3 regions of the Streptomyces sp. BL1 genome follow, and region 2 is predicted to be linked to each of the others. Evidence: riboswitches for the same ligand, from Rfam matches in the RefSeq annotation. Region 2 holds a riboswitch; each other region holds the start of a gene.

Region 1 (5,186 bases), 1.9 Mb from region 2:
GGCCAGCGTGCCCGGCTCGTCCTCGGCACGCTCCTGCTCGAACTCGAGGGCGACGGCGGCGAGTTCCTGCAGGTTCTCGATGCGGGTCTCGTCCTGCGGGTCGGTGGAGGCCTGGAGCTCGGCCAGATAGCCGGTCTGCTCCATCACCGCCTCCAGGACGGTGGCAGGGCCTGCGCCCGACTCGACGATGGTGCGCAGTTCGTCCATCAGCACGTTGAACTTCCGCACCGCGTTCGCCGAACGGGCCGCCATGCCGTACGCCTCGTCGACCCGGATGAGCGCCTGCGGGAACGTGATCTTCTCGCGGGAGGACAGCGCCTCGATCATCGCCTCGGCGCGGTCCCCGATGCCGCGCTTGGGCACGTTGAGGATGCGCCGCATCGAGACGGAGTCCTCCGGGTTGGCCAGCACCCGCAAGTAGGCCAGCACGTCCCGGACTTCGCGCCGCTCGTAGAAGCGGACACCGCCGACGACCTTGTACGGCAGGCCGACCCGGATCAGCACCTCTTCGAAGACACGGGACTGCGCGTTCGTACGGTAGAAGATCGCGACGTCCGAGGCCTTGGCCTCGCCGCCGTCCGTGAGCCGGTCGATCTCGTCGGCGATGAACTGCGCCTCGTCGTGCTCCGTGTCCGCGACGTAGCCGGTGATCCGCGGGCCGTCCCCGGCGCGGGTCCACAGGTTCTTCGGGCGGCGGTTCTCGTTCCGCTCGATGACGGCGTTGGCGGCGCTCAGAATCGTCTGCGTGGAGCGGTAGTTCTGCTCCAGCAGGATGGTCGTCGCGTCCGGGTAGTCCTCCTCGAACTGCAGGATGTTGCGGATGGTGGCACCGCGGAAGGCGTAGATCGACTGGTCGGCGTCGCCGACGACGCACAGTTCCGCCGGGTCGTCCCCGCCGCCGACGAGCTCCCGCACCAGCGCGTACTGCGCGTGGTTGGTGTCCTGGTACTCATCCACGAGGACGTGCCGGAAGCGCCGCCGGTAGTGCTCCGCCACGTCCGGGAAGGCGCGCAGCAGATTCACCGTCGTCATGATGATGTCGTCGAAGTCCAGGGCGTTGGCCTCGCGCAGCCGCGCCTGGTACATCGCGTACGCCTCGGCGAGGGTCTTCTCGAAGCCGTCGCTGGCCTGCCCCGCGAAGTCCTCCTCGTCGACCAGTTCGTTCTTGAGGTTGGACACCTTCGCGCTGAACGACTTGGGCGGGAAGCGCTTCGGATCGAGGTCGAGATCCCGGCACACCAGCGCCATCAGCCGCTTCGAGTCGGCCGCGTCGTAGATCGAGAACGACGAGGTGAAACCGAGCTTCTTGGACTCCCGGCGCAGGATGCGCACGCACGCGCTGTGGAACGTCGACACCCACATCGCCTGCCCGCGCGGGCCCACCAGCTCCTCGACGCGCTCCTTCATCTCGCCCGCGGCCTTGTTGGTGAAGGTGATCGCGAGGATCTGGCCGGGGTGGACGCCGCGGGCGCCCAGCAGATACGCGATGCGGTGGGTGAGCACGCGGGTCTTGCCGGAGCCGGCGCCGGCGACGATGAGCAGCGGCGAGCCGGTGTGCACGACGGCGTCGCGCTGCGGCTCGTTCATCCCGTCCAGCAGCGCGGCCGTGTCCACGACGGTGCGCGGGGCGCCGTCCCGGTGGTACGGCTCGCGGGCACCGGAACCGAAGGTGCCGCCGAAGAGGTCGTCGGGCGCCGCGTCCGGTCCCTCCGGGTCCGGAGGAGGCGGCGGCTCCTCCTCGGCCGGGGGTTCCAGGTGCGCGAGGTGACTGTCGTCGAAGAGGCTGCTCATCGTCGTACGAGTCTAGGCGCCCGCACCGACACCCTTGCCCTCCGCACGGAAACTGCGCACAGCTGTCCGCTTCCGCACCGCCCCGCCGCTGCTCACCTGCGAGGCAACGAAAAGATAACGGACGAATCGCTCACAGCCTTCACATGGGCCACACGACTTCGCTACCGTGCCGTCTCTGGGCAGTCCGCACCGTTCGCCGGCGACCGCGCCGGCACGGACCGCCCCCGCCGAGTCCGGCCGCCGTGCCGGAGCCGGGGACCCACCGCGTACGCACGTACTGCAGGGGTGAATCGGAGCGCGCGCACCGCGCGATGCGCTCCGTAGGGCCGCTTTCCGACGCCCGAACCCGACAGCTAACCCGGTAGGCGGAGCACGGAAGGAGTCGCCGGCCTTGGCGTCCCACCGCAAGCCGCGCACCCGCATATTGCAGTCCGCCGCGACGAAGCGCGGAGCCATCGGAGTCACCACCGCCGCGTTCGCCTCCGTCACTCTGCTCTCGCAGAGCGCGAGCGCCGCACCCGACGACGGCGGTGCCAGACCGTCCGTGGAGTCGGTGAAGAAGAAGGTCGACCGGCTGTACCAGCAGGCCGGCGTCTCGACGCAGAAGTACAACGCGGCCAAGGAGCAGACGGCGGCGCAGCGTTCGAAGGTCGACTCGATGCTCGGCCAGGTCGCACAGCGGACCGAGAAGCTCAACGACGCGCGCAGGCTGCTCGGTTCGATCGCCGCCGCGCAGTACCGCACCGGCGGCATGTCGGACACGGCGACGCTGCTGCTCACGGAGAACCCGCAGAGCTTCTTCAAGCAGAAGCACATGATGGACCGGATGACCGGCCGCCAGAAGGAGGCCGTCGCCGACTTCGAGAAGCAGCAGCGGTCGGCCAGCACGAAGCGCGCCGAGGCGACCCGCCAGCTCGAATCGCTCACCTCCGCGCAGGACCAACTCCGGGACAGCAAGCGCGAGGTGCAGGGCAAACTGTCCGAGGCGCGCACGATGCTGTCGAAGCTGACCGCGCAGGAGAAGGCCCGGCTGGCCGCGCTGGAGCGCAAGAAGGAGGCCGAGGCGCAGCGCAAGGCCGCGGCCCGCGCGGAGCAGGAGCGCCGGCAGGCGGCCGAGGAGGAGCGGCAGCGCGAGGAGGGTTCGGGTTCCGGCTCGGACTCCGGCTCGTCGTCCGGTTCGGACTCCGGTTCCTCCGGCGGCACGTCGGACGGCGCGTACGCGACGAAGGCCGCGAAGGTGCTCGGCTTTGCGAAGGAACAGCTGGGCAAGCCGTACGTGTGGGGTGCGACGGGCCCGTCCTCGTACGACTGCTCGGGCCTCACCCAGGATGCCTGGAAGGCCGCCGGCATATCGCTGCCGCGCACCACGTGGGACCAGGTGAAGGTCGGCACGACGGTCTCCAAGTCCCAGCTGCAGCCGGGCGACTTGGTCTTCTTCTACGACGACATCAGCCACGTCGGGATCTACAGCGGCGGCGGCAAGATGATCCACGCGCCGAAGCCCGGCGCCAACGTGCGCTACGAGTCGATCGACTACATGCCGTTCCACTCGGCCGTCCGCCCCGGCTGACCTCCGGCTGCGCCGTCGCGGTTCCCCCACACCGCGACGGCGCCACGGCGTACGGCCCCGCGGTGGGGCGGTAACACGGCCTGCCGGGCAGGGGGCGCGGAATCCGCGCATCGATCGCCGAGTCACCGGAAGGCGACCGTGACCGTCGCGCCGCCGGTCCCCCTCCGCTCCCCGCCCCGCCGAAAACGGACAGTCGCGGTCAACGCCGGGCAGCGGCGCGGACCGTGGGGCTAGCGTCCTCGCCCAGGTGGCCGGGCCCCGCCCCTCGGGTACGTCCGGCCACCCCCGCCGAAGATCCGGCGGCGGTCCGTTCCCCCCTGTGCGGGCCGCCGCCGGGTTCCCCCTCGCGGGACGTACGACGCGAAGGAAGTGACGGCCGGACCATGGCCTCGCACCGCAAGTCCTCCCCCTCCCCCTCCCACCGCAGGCCCCGGCCGCCGCATCCGCTCACCGGCAACGCCGCGCGCGCCGCGCTCACCCTCACGCTCGCCGGGACGGCCGGCTCGTTCGCATTCGAAGGCTCGGGGCACGCGGATCCACAGCAGACCCCCGAGCAGATCGCCTCCCGTGTGGACGCGCTGCACCGCCAGGCCGAGCGCGCGACGGAACGCCACAACGCCGCCGAGGAGCGCTCCGAGGCGGCCGAGGACCGGCTCGAGGAGCTCCGCGACGAGACCGCCCGCGGCCGCTCCCGGCTCAACGCGGCGCGGGACACCCTGGGTTCGTACGCCACCGCGCAGTACCGCACCGCCGGCCTCGACCCGTCCCTGCAGGTCGCGCTCTCGTCCTCGCCTGACGACTATCTGGACCGGGCGGCCGTCACCGAGCGCGCCGGCGACCGGCAGTCGGCCACCGTACGGAAGATCGCCGCGCAGGCGCGGGAGGTGCGGCAGCTGCGCGACGAGGCCGCCGCGACGGAGCAGACCCTCCGGCACGCGACCGCCTCGGCCCGTGCGCACAAGCGGACGGTGAAGGACAAGCTCGCGGAGGCGGAGAAGCTGCTCGACCGGCTCTCGCCCGAGGACCGCGCGCGGGCGCTCGGTGAGGAGCCGCCCGCCGGCGCCCGCGCGTCCCGTTCGGACGGCGCGGACGGTTCAGGCGCGAGCGGTTCGGGCGCGGACGGTTCGGGCGCGGGCCGGGACGCCGTACGTCCCGGGCAGGCGGCGGGACGCGCCGTGCAGGCCGTCGACTTCGCGCGCGGCGTGCTGGGCAAGCCGTACGTCTGGGGCGCCACCGGCCCCGGCTCGTACGACTGCTCAGGCCTGACCCAGGCCGCGTGGAAGGCCGCCGGCGTCTCGCTGCCCCGCACGACGTACGCACAGATCGACGCCGGAAAGCGTGTCGCCCGGGGCCAACTCGCCCCTGGTGACCTGGTGTTCTTCTACGAGAGCGTCAGCCATGTGGGGCTCTACATCGGCGGCGGCAAGATGATCCACGCGCCCCGTCCCGGCACGCCGGTCCGGGTCGCGCCGATCGACGAGATGCCCTTCTCGGGCGCGATGCGTCCGGCCTGAGCACCGCGGCCGGGCCCCCGCCCGGTCCGGCGCGTGCCCGGTCCGACGCCCGCCCGGCCCTGGTCAGTTGACGTACGTACAGGTAGCTTCCGCTTCCGTACCGCGCTGCGATCAGGAGGAGCAGGCCCATGTCGTACCCCGCCGAACCCGCCCACCCGGCAGGCACCGCCCGCCCGGCCCCGATACCCCCGGAAGAGCTGCACTTCAGCCTGCCGCCCGAGAATCTCTCCCCGGCCGAGGAGCGGCAGCACCGCAAGGAGCGGCTGGCGGCGGCGCTGCGCGTGTTCGCCCGGTTCGGGTACGACGAGGGT
Region 2 (5,186 bases):
CCGTACGCACGCGGGCGCCGGCGACGAACTGGTGCAGGCCGTGCACCGGATCATGTCGTACGCCGACCGGAAGCGCCGGCTGTCCGTGCGGGCCAACGCCGACAACGCGGAAGACGCCTCCCGCGCACGGCGGTTCGGCGCGCAGGGCATCGGCCTGTGCCGCACCGAGCACATGTTCCTCGGCGAGCGGCGCGAACTGGTCGAGCGGCTCATCCTCGCCGACACCGGCGAGGAGCGCGACGAGGCGCTGAACGCGCTGCTGCCGCAGCAGAAGGGCGACTTCGTCGAGCTGTTCGAGTCGATGGACGGGCTGCCCGTGACGGTGCGTCTCCTCGACCCGCCGCTGCACGAGTTCCTGCCCGACATCACCGAGCTGTCGGTGCGCGTCGCGCTCGCCGAGTCCCGCGAGGACGCCAACGAGAACGACCTGCGGCTCCTCCAGGCCGTGCACCGGCTGCACGAGCAGAACCCGATGCTGGGCCTGCGCGGCGTACGCCTCGGGCTGGTCATCCCGGGCCTGTTCAGCATGCAGGTACGGGCCATCGCGGAGGCCGCCGCCGAGCGGAAGGCCGCCAACGGCGACCCCCGCGCGGAGATCATGATCCCGCTGGTGGGCACCGTGCAGGAGCTGGAGATCGTCCGCGAGGAGGCCGAGGCCGTCATCGCGGAGACCGAGCAGAAGTACGGGGTGGAGCTGGGCCTCTCGCTCGGCACCATGATCGAGCTGCCCCGGGCCGCGCTGACGGCCGGTCAGATCGCGGAGTCCGCCGACTTCTTCTCCTTCGGCACGAACGACCTCACCCAGACCGTGTGGGGCTTCAGCCGGGACGACGTGGAGGCCAGCTTCTTCACCGCCTACCTGGAGAAGGGCATCTTCGGCGTCTCCCCGTTCGAGACCATCGACAAGGACGGCGTCGGCGCGCTCGTACGGAACGCCGCGGAGGCGGGCCGGGCCACCCGGCCCGACCTGAAGCTCGGCGTGTGCGGCGAACACGGTGGCGACCCCGACTCGGTGCACTTCTTCCACGAGGTGGGGCTCGACTACGTGTCCTGCTCGCCGTTCCGGATCCCCGTGGCGCGACTGGAGGCCGGGCGCGCCGCCGCCAACGACGACTGACCATCCCGGGGCGCGCTCAGCGCGCCGGCTTCCGGGCCCTCACGCCGCGCACCACCCTCACCGGCGGCGCCGGGCCCGGGGCCCCGGAGGGGGCGGCACCTTGTGCGGAGGTGCCGCCCCCTCAGTTTTTGTTCCGGGGTGGCGCGGGCCCCAACGGCCGGATGCCCGGCACCCCTTGAGGGAGTGCCGGGCATCCGGTGCTCAGACCCTTGCGCCACCGTGTGGCTGCTGCGAGACGGCTCAGATGTTGATGCCGTGCTGCTGCATGTAGGCGACCGGGTCGATGTCGCTGCCGTACTCGGGGCCGGTGCGGACCTCGAAGTGCAGGTGCGGGCCGGTGGTGTTGCCGGTGTTGCCGGAGACGGCGATCTGGTCGCCGGCGCCGACCTTCTGGCCGGCCTGCACGGTGGCCGAGGTGAGGTGGCCGTACTGGGTGTACTTGCCGTCCTCGCCCTTGATGACGACCTCGTTGCCGTAGGCGCCGCCGTTGCCGGTCTTCACGACGGTGCCGTTGGTGACGGCCTTCACCGGCGTACCGGAGTCGGCGGTGAAGTCGACACCGGTGTGGCTGCCGCTGGACCAGCTGCCGCCGGACGCCTTGTAGGGCGTGCTGGTCTGGCTGTTCACGGGCTTCACGTAGTCGCCCTGGGCGCTCTTGGCGGCGGAGGCCTTCTGCTGGGCCTGCTGCTCGGCCTTCTCGGCGGCCTTCTTCGCCTGGTCGGCCTTGTCCGCGGCAGACGGGGCCTGCTGCGAGGCGCCGCCCTGCGGGGTGGCGCCGGAGTCACCGGAGCCGCCCTTCAGGTCGAGCTTCTGACCCGGGAAGATGACGTTGGCGTCCTTGCCGATGGTCTGCTTGTTGTCCTGGTACAGCTTCTGCCAGCCGCCCTGGACGCCCTTCGCGTCGGCGATCTTGCCGAGCGTGTCACCGGTGACGACCTTGTACGCGGTCGTGCCGGCGTTCTGCGGGGTGTAGTCCTGCTTGGGCTCGGACTTCTGCTGCTGCGGCTTCTCCTGCTGCTGCGGCTTCGCGTCGCTCTGCTGCTGGGACTTCTGCTGGTCCTGCTGCTGCGAGGACTTGTCGGAGGAGAACTGCGGCTCACCGCTGTTCTGGCTCAGACCGGCCTTGGGGCCGCAGTTCGGCCAGGCGCTGGGGCCCTGCTCGGCCAGCACCTTCTCGGCAATCTTGATCTGCTGTTCCTTGCTGGCCTCGCCGGCGCTCGGCGCGTACTTCGTACCGCCGTGGGCCTGCCAGGTCTGCGAGTCGAACTGCAGACCGCCCGAGTAACCGTTGCCCGTGTTGATGGACCAGTCGCCGCCGGACTCGCACTGGGCGACCTTGTCCCACGTGCTCACCGGCGCGGCCTGGGCATTGCCCGCGCCGAGCAGCGGAAGCGCGATGCCCGCGCCGCCGGCGGTCAGCGCCAGCGAGATACGGGCCATGCGGCGGGTCTGCTGACGGCTGTTGCGAGCGCGCTCAGAGATAGTGGCCATAAAGCTTCTTCGTTCCTCTCCTGCGCCTGCGAGGTGAGCTGTCGGATTCGGGCTGGAGATGCCCGGCCATTCGTGAAAGCGCTCCTTGACGCTTTCCACGGGATGGCTTCACCCCAAGCCGTTGCCTGCACCGATCGGGTGCGGGCACGGCACTTACCTGGTTCCCCCGCTCCTGCCGCCCTGTGAGTCGTGTGTATCCGCGAGACCGGGCGGCAGGATTAGGCGTCCCGGTCACGGAGCCGCCGCATGGGACGTGCGGTGGCGGCATGAACAGTAAGCAGACGAAATTCGCCATCACAAGGAACTGGACAGATCAGGGCACGTGTACAGATCCCCTACATTCCGTGGCCGGAGTTGATCTACCCGCCAACTCCCGTTGCCGTGTGGGGAGTTGAGGAGGCCCGTCTGACATGAACGCCGAACAATGGCGGAAACGGCGGCCGTTCTTGTGACCCGACTCACCGAGTTCCTGTGGTTTGGGTCACTGAATTACAAGATTCGATCTTGTGGCGTACGGCATTCGGGGGAAGATCAATGCGGAAAACGATCAGCACGCGCGGGAGGGAAAGTGACTGCCGTCACGGATGGCTGATCCGGCGCCAGTTCCCCGGAGAGCGGCGGCAGTACGACGCGCCGTACTTTCCAGAAATCCGTGAAATCCGGGAGGGTTTCTGCAGGGGCGGAAAAGGTCAGTCCGTACGGCCGGTGCCGGGCACCGCTGTGTCCGGGGAGGAGGCCGAAGGGGAAGAAGAAGCCGCGCCGTCCGGGTGATAGCGGCGCTCCGGCCGGCCCGTCGTGCCGTACCGCAGCGTGACCCGGGCACTGCCCGTGGCCACGAAGTGCTCCAGATAGCGGCGGGCGCTCACCCGGGACAGGCCGCTGCGCTCCGCGCACTCCGAGGCCGACACCCCCGCCCCGTCCTGGCACGCGTCGAGCGTGGCCCGCACCAGTTCGGAGGTCTGTTCCGTCAGCCCTTTCGGCAGCGGCCTGCGGTGTCCGCCGGCGTCCTGGCCGGCGTTCTGCGAGCCGGCGAAGATCCGGTCCACGTCGTCCTGGCCCGGAGCGGACAGCGAGGCCAGCTCGCGGCGCCGCTCCGCGTACCGCCGCAGCCGCTCCTGGAGCAGCTGCGGTTCGAACGGCTTGATGATGTACTGCACCGCCCCGCCGCGCTGGGCGCCCCGTACGGTCTCCGCGTCCCGGGCGGCGGTGACCACCAGCACGTCCGGGCCGTCCTCGGGGGCGCCGTCGCCGCGCAGGCCGCGCAGCACCTCCAGGCCGGGAACGTCGGGCAGATAGATGTCCAACAGGACCAGATCCGGCTGCAGTTCACGGAAGAGCGAGAGGGCCTCGGTGCCGTTGTGCGCGACGCCCGCGACGGTGAAGCCCGGGACGCGCTCGACGAGAGTGCTGTGCAGCCGCGCGACCATGAAGTCGTCGTCGACGACCAGTACGCGGACAGCGGGCCTCTCGTTCATGCGCGCCACCGTAGCGCACGGGTCACGACGGGCTGTATGCCACGTCACACGTGCCGGCCGGGCCCGGCCGGCGGGGGCCGGGCTCAGAGCGCGCCGTAGCCGACCCCGGTGAGGTGCTCGGACGCGGCCCACAGCCGTTCGCCCGCCGTGTCGTTGAGGGTCCACGGTGCGCGCCACGAGGGGGCGGGACCGCCGCGGACGCCGAGGATGCGCGGCCCCGCGAAGGAGTCGCCGGGCAGCCCGGGCTCCGTCGCCGCGTACAGCACGGGCGCCGCGCCCAGCTGCGCCGAGGAGGCGACCAGGCTGTTGCCCGCCTGCATCACCCGCTCGGTGAACGGGCGGCCCGCCATCCGCGCGCCCTTCGTCTGCAATTCGGTCGCCGAGTACCCGGGGTGTGCGGCGGTGGCCGTCAGGTCCAGGCCCTTGCGGCCCGCGCGGCGGGCGAGTTCGTGCACGAAGAGCAGGTTCGCCGTCTTGGAGGCGCCGTAGGCCGTCCAGCGGCGGTAGCGGCGCTCGCTGTTGAGGTCGCCCATGTCGATGTTGGCCAGCAGGTGCATGAGGCTGGACACCGTCACGACACGGGCGCCGGGCGCGGCCAGCAGCCGCTCCAGCAGCAGCCCCGTGAGGGCGAAATGGCCGAGGTGATTCACCCCGAACTGCATCTCGAAACCGTCCGCCGTGCGGGCGTACGGAACGGCCATCAGGCCCGCGTTGTTCACCAGCGTGTCCACGCGGTCGTACGGGAGGGAGTCCGCGAACGCGCGGACCGACGCCAGGTCGGCGAGGTCGAGCGGGCGGAACTCCACGTCCGCCTCCGGGACTTCGCGCCGCAGCCGCGCCGCGGCGTCCTCGCCGCGCTCCGTGCTGCGGCAGGCGAGAACGACGCGCGCGCCGCGGCGCGCGAGCTCCCGGGACGTGATGTAGCCGAGGCCGCTGTTGGCTCCGGTCACGACGACGGTGCGGTCGGCCTGCGGGGGGATGTTGCGCGCGGTCCAGCCCATGCGGCCAGCGTAATCGCGAACACGCCGGTTGGGCAGTACGCGCCCCGCGCCCGCGCCCAAGAAGCGGGGGGCATTGCCCCCGCTTTCGCCGGATTACCCGTC
Region 3 (5,186 bases), 2.9 Mb from region 2:
ACAACGCGGTGCTGTCCGTCGTCGGGGACATCGATCCCGAACGGACCCTCGCCTGGGTCGAGAAGTACTTCGGCTCCATCCCCGGCCACGGTGGCAAGCACCCGCCGCGGGACGGCGCGCTGCCCGAGGTGATGGGCGAGGAGAAGCGCGAACTCGTCGAGGAGGACGTGCCCGCGCGCGCCCTGATGTCCGGCTACCGGCTGCCGGAGGACGGCACTCGCGCGGGTGACGCCGCCGACTTGGCGTTGACGGTGCTCGGCGGCGGCGAGTCCTCCCGGCTGCACAACCGGCTGGTGCGCCGCGACCGGCTCGCCGTCGGCGCCGGGTTCGGCCTGCTGCGGCTGGCCGGCGCGCCCTCGCTCGGCTTCCTCGACGTGAAGGCGTCCGGCGGCGTGGAGGTGTCCGCGATCGAGGCGGCCGTCGACGACGAGCTGCGCCGGTTCGCCGAAGAGGGGCCCACGCCCGAGGAGATGGAGCGGGCGCAGGCGCAGTTGGAGCGCGAGTGGCTGGACCGGCTCGCGACGGTCGGCGGCCGCGCCGACGAACTCTGCCGGTACGCCGTGCTGTTCGGCGACCCGCAGCTGGCCCTGGGCGCGGTCGGCCGCGTCCTGGAGATCACCGCACAGGAGGTGCAGGCCGTCGCCGCGGCCCGGCTGCGCCCCGACAACCGCGCGTCGCTGGTGTACGAGCCGACCACCGAGCACGCCGACGCCGAAGCAGCCGCAGACGAGAACGAGGAGCCGGGCCAGTGAGCGACGCCGCCGCCCCCACCCCCGAGATGACCTTCCACCCGCAGCCGCACGGCGGGCAGCCGAAGCCCTGGGCCTTCCCGGCACCCGAGCGCGGCCGGCTGGCCAACGGGCTGACCGTGCTGCGCTGTCACCGCCCCGGCCAGCAGGTCGTCGCCGTCGAGATCAGCCTGCAGGCGCCGCTGGACGCGGAGCCGGAGGGCCTGGACGGCGTCGCCACGATCATGGCGCGGGCGCTGTCCGAGGGCACCGACAAGCACACGGCCGAGGAGTTCGCCGCCGAGCTGGAGCGCTGCGGCGCCACCCTCGACGCGTACGCCGACCACCCGGGCGTCCGGGTCTCGCTGGAGGTGCCGGTCTCCCGGCTGCCCAAGGCGATGGGCCTGCTCGCCGACGCGCTGCGCGCCCCCGCCTTCCCCGACGGCGAGATCGAGCGCCTCGTCGCCAACCGGCTGGACGAGATCCCGCACGAGCTGGCCAACCCGGCCCGCCGGGCCGCGAAGGAGCTCTCCAAGGAGCTGTTCCCCGCCGAGTCCCGGATGTCCCGGCCCCGGCAGGGCACCGAGGAGTCCGTGGCACGGATCGACGCCGCCGCCGTCCGCGCCTTCTACGAGGCGCACGTCCGTCCCGCCACCGCGACCGCCGTCGTCGTCGGCGACCTCGCGGGCACCGACGTGGACGCGGCGCTGGCCGACACCCTCGGCGCGTGGACCGGCTCCACCGCCGAGCCGCTCCCGGTGCCCCCGGTCACCGCCGACGACCGCGGCCGGGTCGTCATCGTGGACCGTCCCGGCGCGGTGCAGACCCAGCTGCGGATCGGCCGGATCGGTCCCGACCGGCACGACAGCGCCTGGCCGGCCCAGGTCCTCGGTACCTACTGCCTGGGCGGGACCCTGACGTCCCGTCTGGACCGGGTGCTGCGCGAGGAGAAGGGCTACACGTACGGCGTGCGCGCCTTCAGCCACGTGCTGCGCTCCACCCCGGACGGCGCGGGCGCCGCGCTGCTCTCCGTCTCCGGCTCCGTGGCGACCGACGTGACCGGGCCCGCCCTGGCCGACCTGTGGACGGTGCTCCGCACGCTCGCCGAGGGCGGGCTGACGGACGAGGAGCGCGACGTCGCCGTGCAGAACCTGGTCGGTGTCGCCCCGCTGAAGTACGAGACGGCGGCGGCCGTCGCGGACACGCTGGCCGATCAGGTCGAGCAGCACCTGCCGGACGACTTCCAGGCGCAGCTGTACGCGCGCCTCGCCGAGACCGGCACCGTCGAGGCCACGGCGGCGGCGGTCAGCGCCTTCCCCGCCGACCGGCTCGTCACCGTGCTCGTCGGTGACGCCTCGCAGATCGCCGAGCCGGTCAGGGAGCTGGGCATCGGAGAGGTCACGGTCGTCACCGGAGGCTGAGGACAGGCAGAACGCCGCGAAACCCACGAAGCCGGGCGGGACTTCCCGCCCGGCTTCGCCGTTGTCCGGAGCATGTTCGCCGTATGTCTGAATTGCCCATTGGTGCCCCGGTGTCGGGTGTGGCATGCCCAACAAACGGCCCGATCGGCTTGGTGGTTCATTGATGTCCCATTTAGCTTCGTTGCCGCTGTTCGTCAGAAGTGACCGCGCCCGCGGCCGACGCGCAGTGATCGCCGAGTCCCCGTACGGCGCGAGCCAGGGGAGCCGGGGACCCACACGTCCCTTGGGGTGAATCGGATGCCTCCGCACGGAGGTGTCCGTAGGAGACCTTCCTGCTCCGAACCCGTCAGCTAACCCGGTAGGCGAGACGGAAGGAAAGGAGTTGCGCCAGCTCATGGCGTTCACCCGTGCCACCGGTAAGCATCGTGCGCCCAGTCGGACCCGCCGTCGCGTGTCCGCGGGCGCCGCGGGCATAGCCGGCCTCGCCGCAGTCGGCGTCGTCGGTACCGTCGCCTCCCCGGCCTTCGCCGACGGCCCCTCCACCGCCCCCTCGGGCGACACCGGCCTCACCCAGGCCTTCGACGTGGACGGCCGCGTCGCCGACGCCGTCGCCCACCAGGCCGACGTACAGCAGACCGCCGCCGAGAAGGCGGAGGTCGAGGCCGCGGCCAAGAAGGCCGCCGCCGAGGCGAAGCAGCAGGCCAAGGAGGCCAAGCAGAAGGCCGACGAGGCGAAGCGCAAGGCCGCGGCCGAGAAGGCGAAGAAGGAGCGCGAGGCCAAGGAGAAGGCGGCCCGCGCCGCCGAGGCCAAGCGCGCCAAGCTCAACGGCTACGTGGCGCCCGTCGGGCACCCGCAGCTGTCCACCCCGTACTCGGCGTCCAGCGGTCTGTGGTCCTCCGGTTCGCACACCGGCGTCGACTTCCACGCCGGCATCGGCACCCAGGTGAAGTCCGTCGCGGCGGGCGAGGTCGTGGAGGCCGGCAACGGCGGCGCGTACGGCAACAACGTCGTCATCAAGCACAAGGACGGCCACTACAGCCAGTACGGCCACCTGTCGTCCATCGGCGTCTCCGTCGGCCAGTCGGTCACCGCCGGCCAGCAGATCGCGCTCTCCGGCAACACCGGCAACACCACTGGTCCGCACCTGCACTTCGAGATCCGCACGGGTCCGGACTACGGCTCGGACATCGACCCCGTGGCGTACCTGCGCTCGCAGGGCGTCACCCTCTGACGCTCCGTCGTCCAGCAGTACAACGCAGCACAGGAACCCCCGGCCGGAACAACGGCCGGGGGTTCTTTTCACGCCGTATTTACCTGAGCGGTACGCACTCCGTCGGAAATTCGACGCGGTTGCCATACAGTTCTGTGCATGGGAAATACCGGGTCTCCGAGTGTGCGTGAACGCGGACTCTGCACGGCAATCCGCGACGATATCGTCGGCGGAACATTCCCACCCGGTGCCCGGCTCACGGAGGAACTCCTCGCCCGGCGGTACGGCGTCTCCCGGGTCCCGGTCCGCGAGGCGCTGCGCACCCTGGAGTCCGAGGGCTTCGTTGCGACCCGCCGGCACGCGGGCGCGTGCGTCGCCGAGCCCACCGAGCGGGAGGCGGCCGACCTGCTCGACATCCGCGCGCTGCTGGAGCCGCTCGGCGCGGCCCGCGCCGCGCAGCGCCGTACGCAGGCCCATCTCAAGGTGCTGCGCGGCCTGGTGAGGCTGGGTCAGCAGCGGGTGGACTCCGGGCACCTCTCCGACCTGCGGGCCCTGGAGGACTGGTTCCACGAGACGCTGGCGCAGGCGTCCGGCAGTCCCGGGCTCACCGGGCTGCTCACGCAGGTCCGCCGCAAGATCGCCTGGATGTACGCGGTCGACCTGCCGCTGCGGGCCACCGCCGTCTGGCAGGAGTACGGGGCGATCACGGACGCGGTGGTGCGCGGCGACGCGGACCGCGCCAGGGTGCTGACGGCCCAGCACGTCGAACGTTCCGCTGTGCTGCACCGGTTGCGCAGGCCGCCGGGGAAAGCGGCGGTGAGCGGAACGAAACCTGGCGTCAATACGGCGCGCGACCGCATTTAACACTCCCCGTATACAAAGAACGGAGGGAATTCACGGGCTGCGCCTGCGTGAATTCCCTCCGCCTGTTGTGCACGGAACCGGAAGTCCGGTTGTCCGGAAGTGGTTTCCGGAATCAGACCGTTTCCGGGAGCTCCTCGAGGCCCTCGGCGACCAGCTTCGCCAGACGGTCGAGCGCGGCGTCCGCGTCATCCGCCTCGGAAGCCAGCACGATCTCGTCGCCGCCCTCCGCGCCGAGACCCAGGACGCCGAGCATGGAGGCGGCGTTCACGGCGTTGCCGTCGTCGCCCTTCTTCACGGTGACCGGGACGCCGGCGGCGGCAGCGGCGCGGCAGAAGATCGAGGCGGGGCGGGCGTGCAGGCCCTCGGCCCAGCCGACGGAGACGCGGCGCTCAACCATGGTGTAGCCCTTCGGGTTGTTGCTGTGGTGACGGTTGTCCAAACCAGTCTTGCACGGGCCGAGCAGAACGCCTGTGCCCACCTGGACCGGGCCTGTCCGCCCCGCTGTCACCTCGCTCATCAGGGCCTAACCTGACCCCATGCAGTCCCCGGCGGAACGCGCGTACCCCACGCACTGGGAGGCCGACGTCGTACTGCGCGACGGCGGAACGGCCCGGATCCGGCCCATCACGACGGCCGACGCACAGCGGCTCACCGACTTCTACGAGCGGGTCTCCGACGAGTCGAAGTACTACCGCTTCTTCGCTCCCTACCCGCGGCTGTCCGACCGCGACGTGCACCGCTTCACCCACCACGACTACGTCGACCGGGTGGGGCTGGCGGCCACCGTCGGCGGCGAGTTCATCGCCACCGTCCGCTACGACCGGATCGACTCCACGGGACGCTCGGCGACGTACCCCGCCGACGAGGCCGAGGTGGCCTTCCTCGTCCGCGACGACCAGCAGGGCCGCGGCGTCGCGTCCGCGCTCCTCGAACACATCGCCGCCGTCGCGCGGGAGCGCGGCA

Evidence for each region. A riboswitch is a leader RNA that binds a small molecule or an ion and turns the genes downstream of it on or off. The one in region 2 is predicted to bind cyclic di-AMP.
Region 1: linked by a shared signal. The riboswitch ahead of AC3AGO_RS14780 (C40 family peptidase) and the one ahead of AC3AGO_RS23310 (transglycosylase family protein) in region 2 are both predicted to bind cyclic di-AMP.
Region 3: linked by a shared signal. The riboswitch ahead of AC3AGO_RS10470 (M23 family metallopeptidase) and the one ahead of AC3AGO_RS23310 (transglycosylase family protein) in region 2 are both predicted to bind cyclic di-AMP.

What each region holds. Positions count from the first base shown of each region.
Region 1 is NZ_JBXYWZ010000002.1:3,370,932-3,376,117, forward strand. Features, by position in the region: gene pcrA (DNA helicase PcrA) at 1-1,791, opposite strand, end outside; cyclic di-AMP (ydaO/yuaA leader) riboswitch at 2,007-2,174, shown strand; gene AC3AGO_RS14780 (C40 family peptidase) at 2,183-3,361, shown strand; gene AC3AGO_RS14785 (NlpC/P60 family protein) at 3,745-4,875, shown strand; gene AC3AGO_RS14790 (class II aldolase/adducin family protein) at 5,004-5,186, shown strand, end outside.
Region 2 is NZ_JBXYWZ010000002.1:5,310,457-5,315,642, forward strand. Features, by position in the region: gene ppdK (pyruvate, phosphate dikinase) at 1-1,117, shown strand, start outside; gene AC3AGO_RS23310 (transglycosylase family protein) at 1,358-2,608, opposite strand; cyclic di-AMP (ydaO/yuaA leader) riboswitch at 2,617-2,812, opposite strand; gene AC3AGO_RS23315 (response regulator) at 3,298-4,083, opposite strand; gene AC3AGO_RS23320 (oxidoreductase) at 4,167-5,084, opposite strand; gene pcaDC (bifunctional 3-oxoadipate enol-lactonase/4-carboxymuconolactone decarboxylase PcaDC) at 5,178-5,186, opposite strand, start outside.
Region 3 is NZ_JBXYWZ010000002.1:2,361,568-2,366,753, reverse strand. Features, by position in the region: gene AC3AGO_RS10480 (M16 family metallopeptidase) at 1-752, shown strand, start outside; gene AC3AGO_RS10475 (M16 family metallopeptidase) at 779-2,149, shown strand; cyclic di-AMP (ydaO/yuaA leader) riboswitch at 2,371-2,529, shown strand; gene AC3AGO_RS10470 (M23 family metallopeptidase) at 2,544-3,380, shown strand; gene AC3AGO_RS10465 (GntR family transcriptional regulator) at 3,519-4,223, shown strand; gene AC3AGO_RS10460 (HPr family phosphocarrier protein) at 4,336-4,620, opposite strand; gene AC3AGO_RS10455 (bifunctional acetate--CoA ligase family protein/GNAT family N-acetyltransferase) at 4,760-5,186, shown strand, end outside.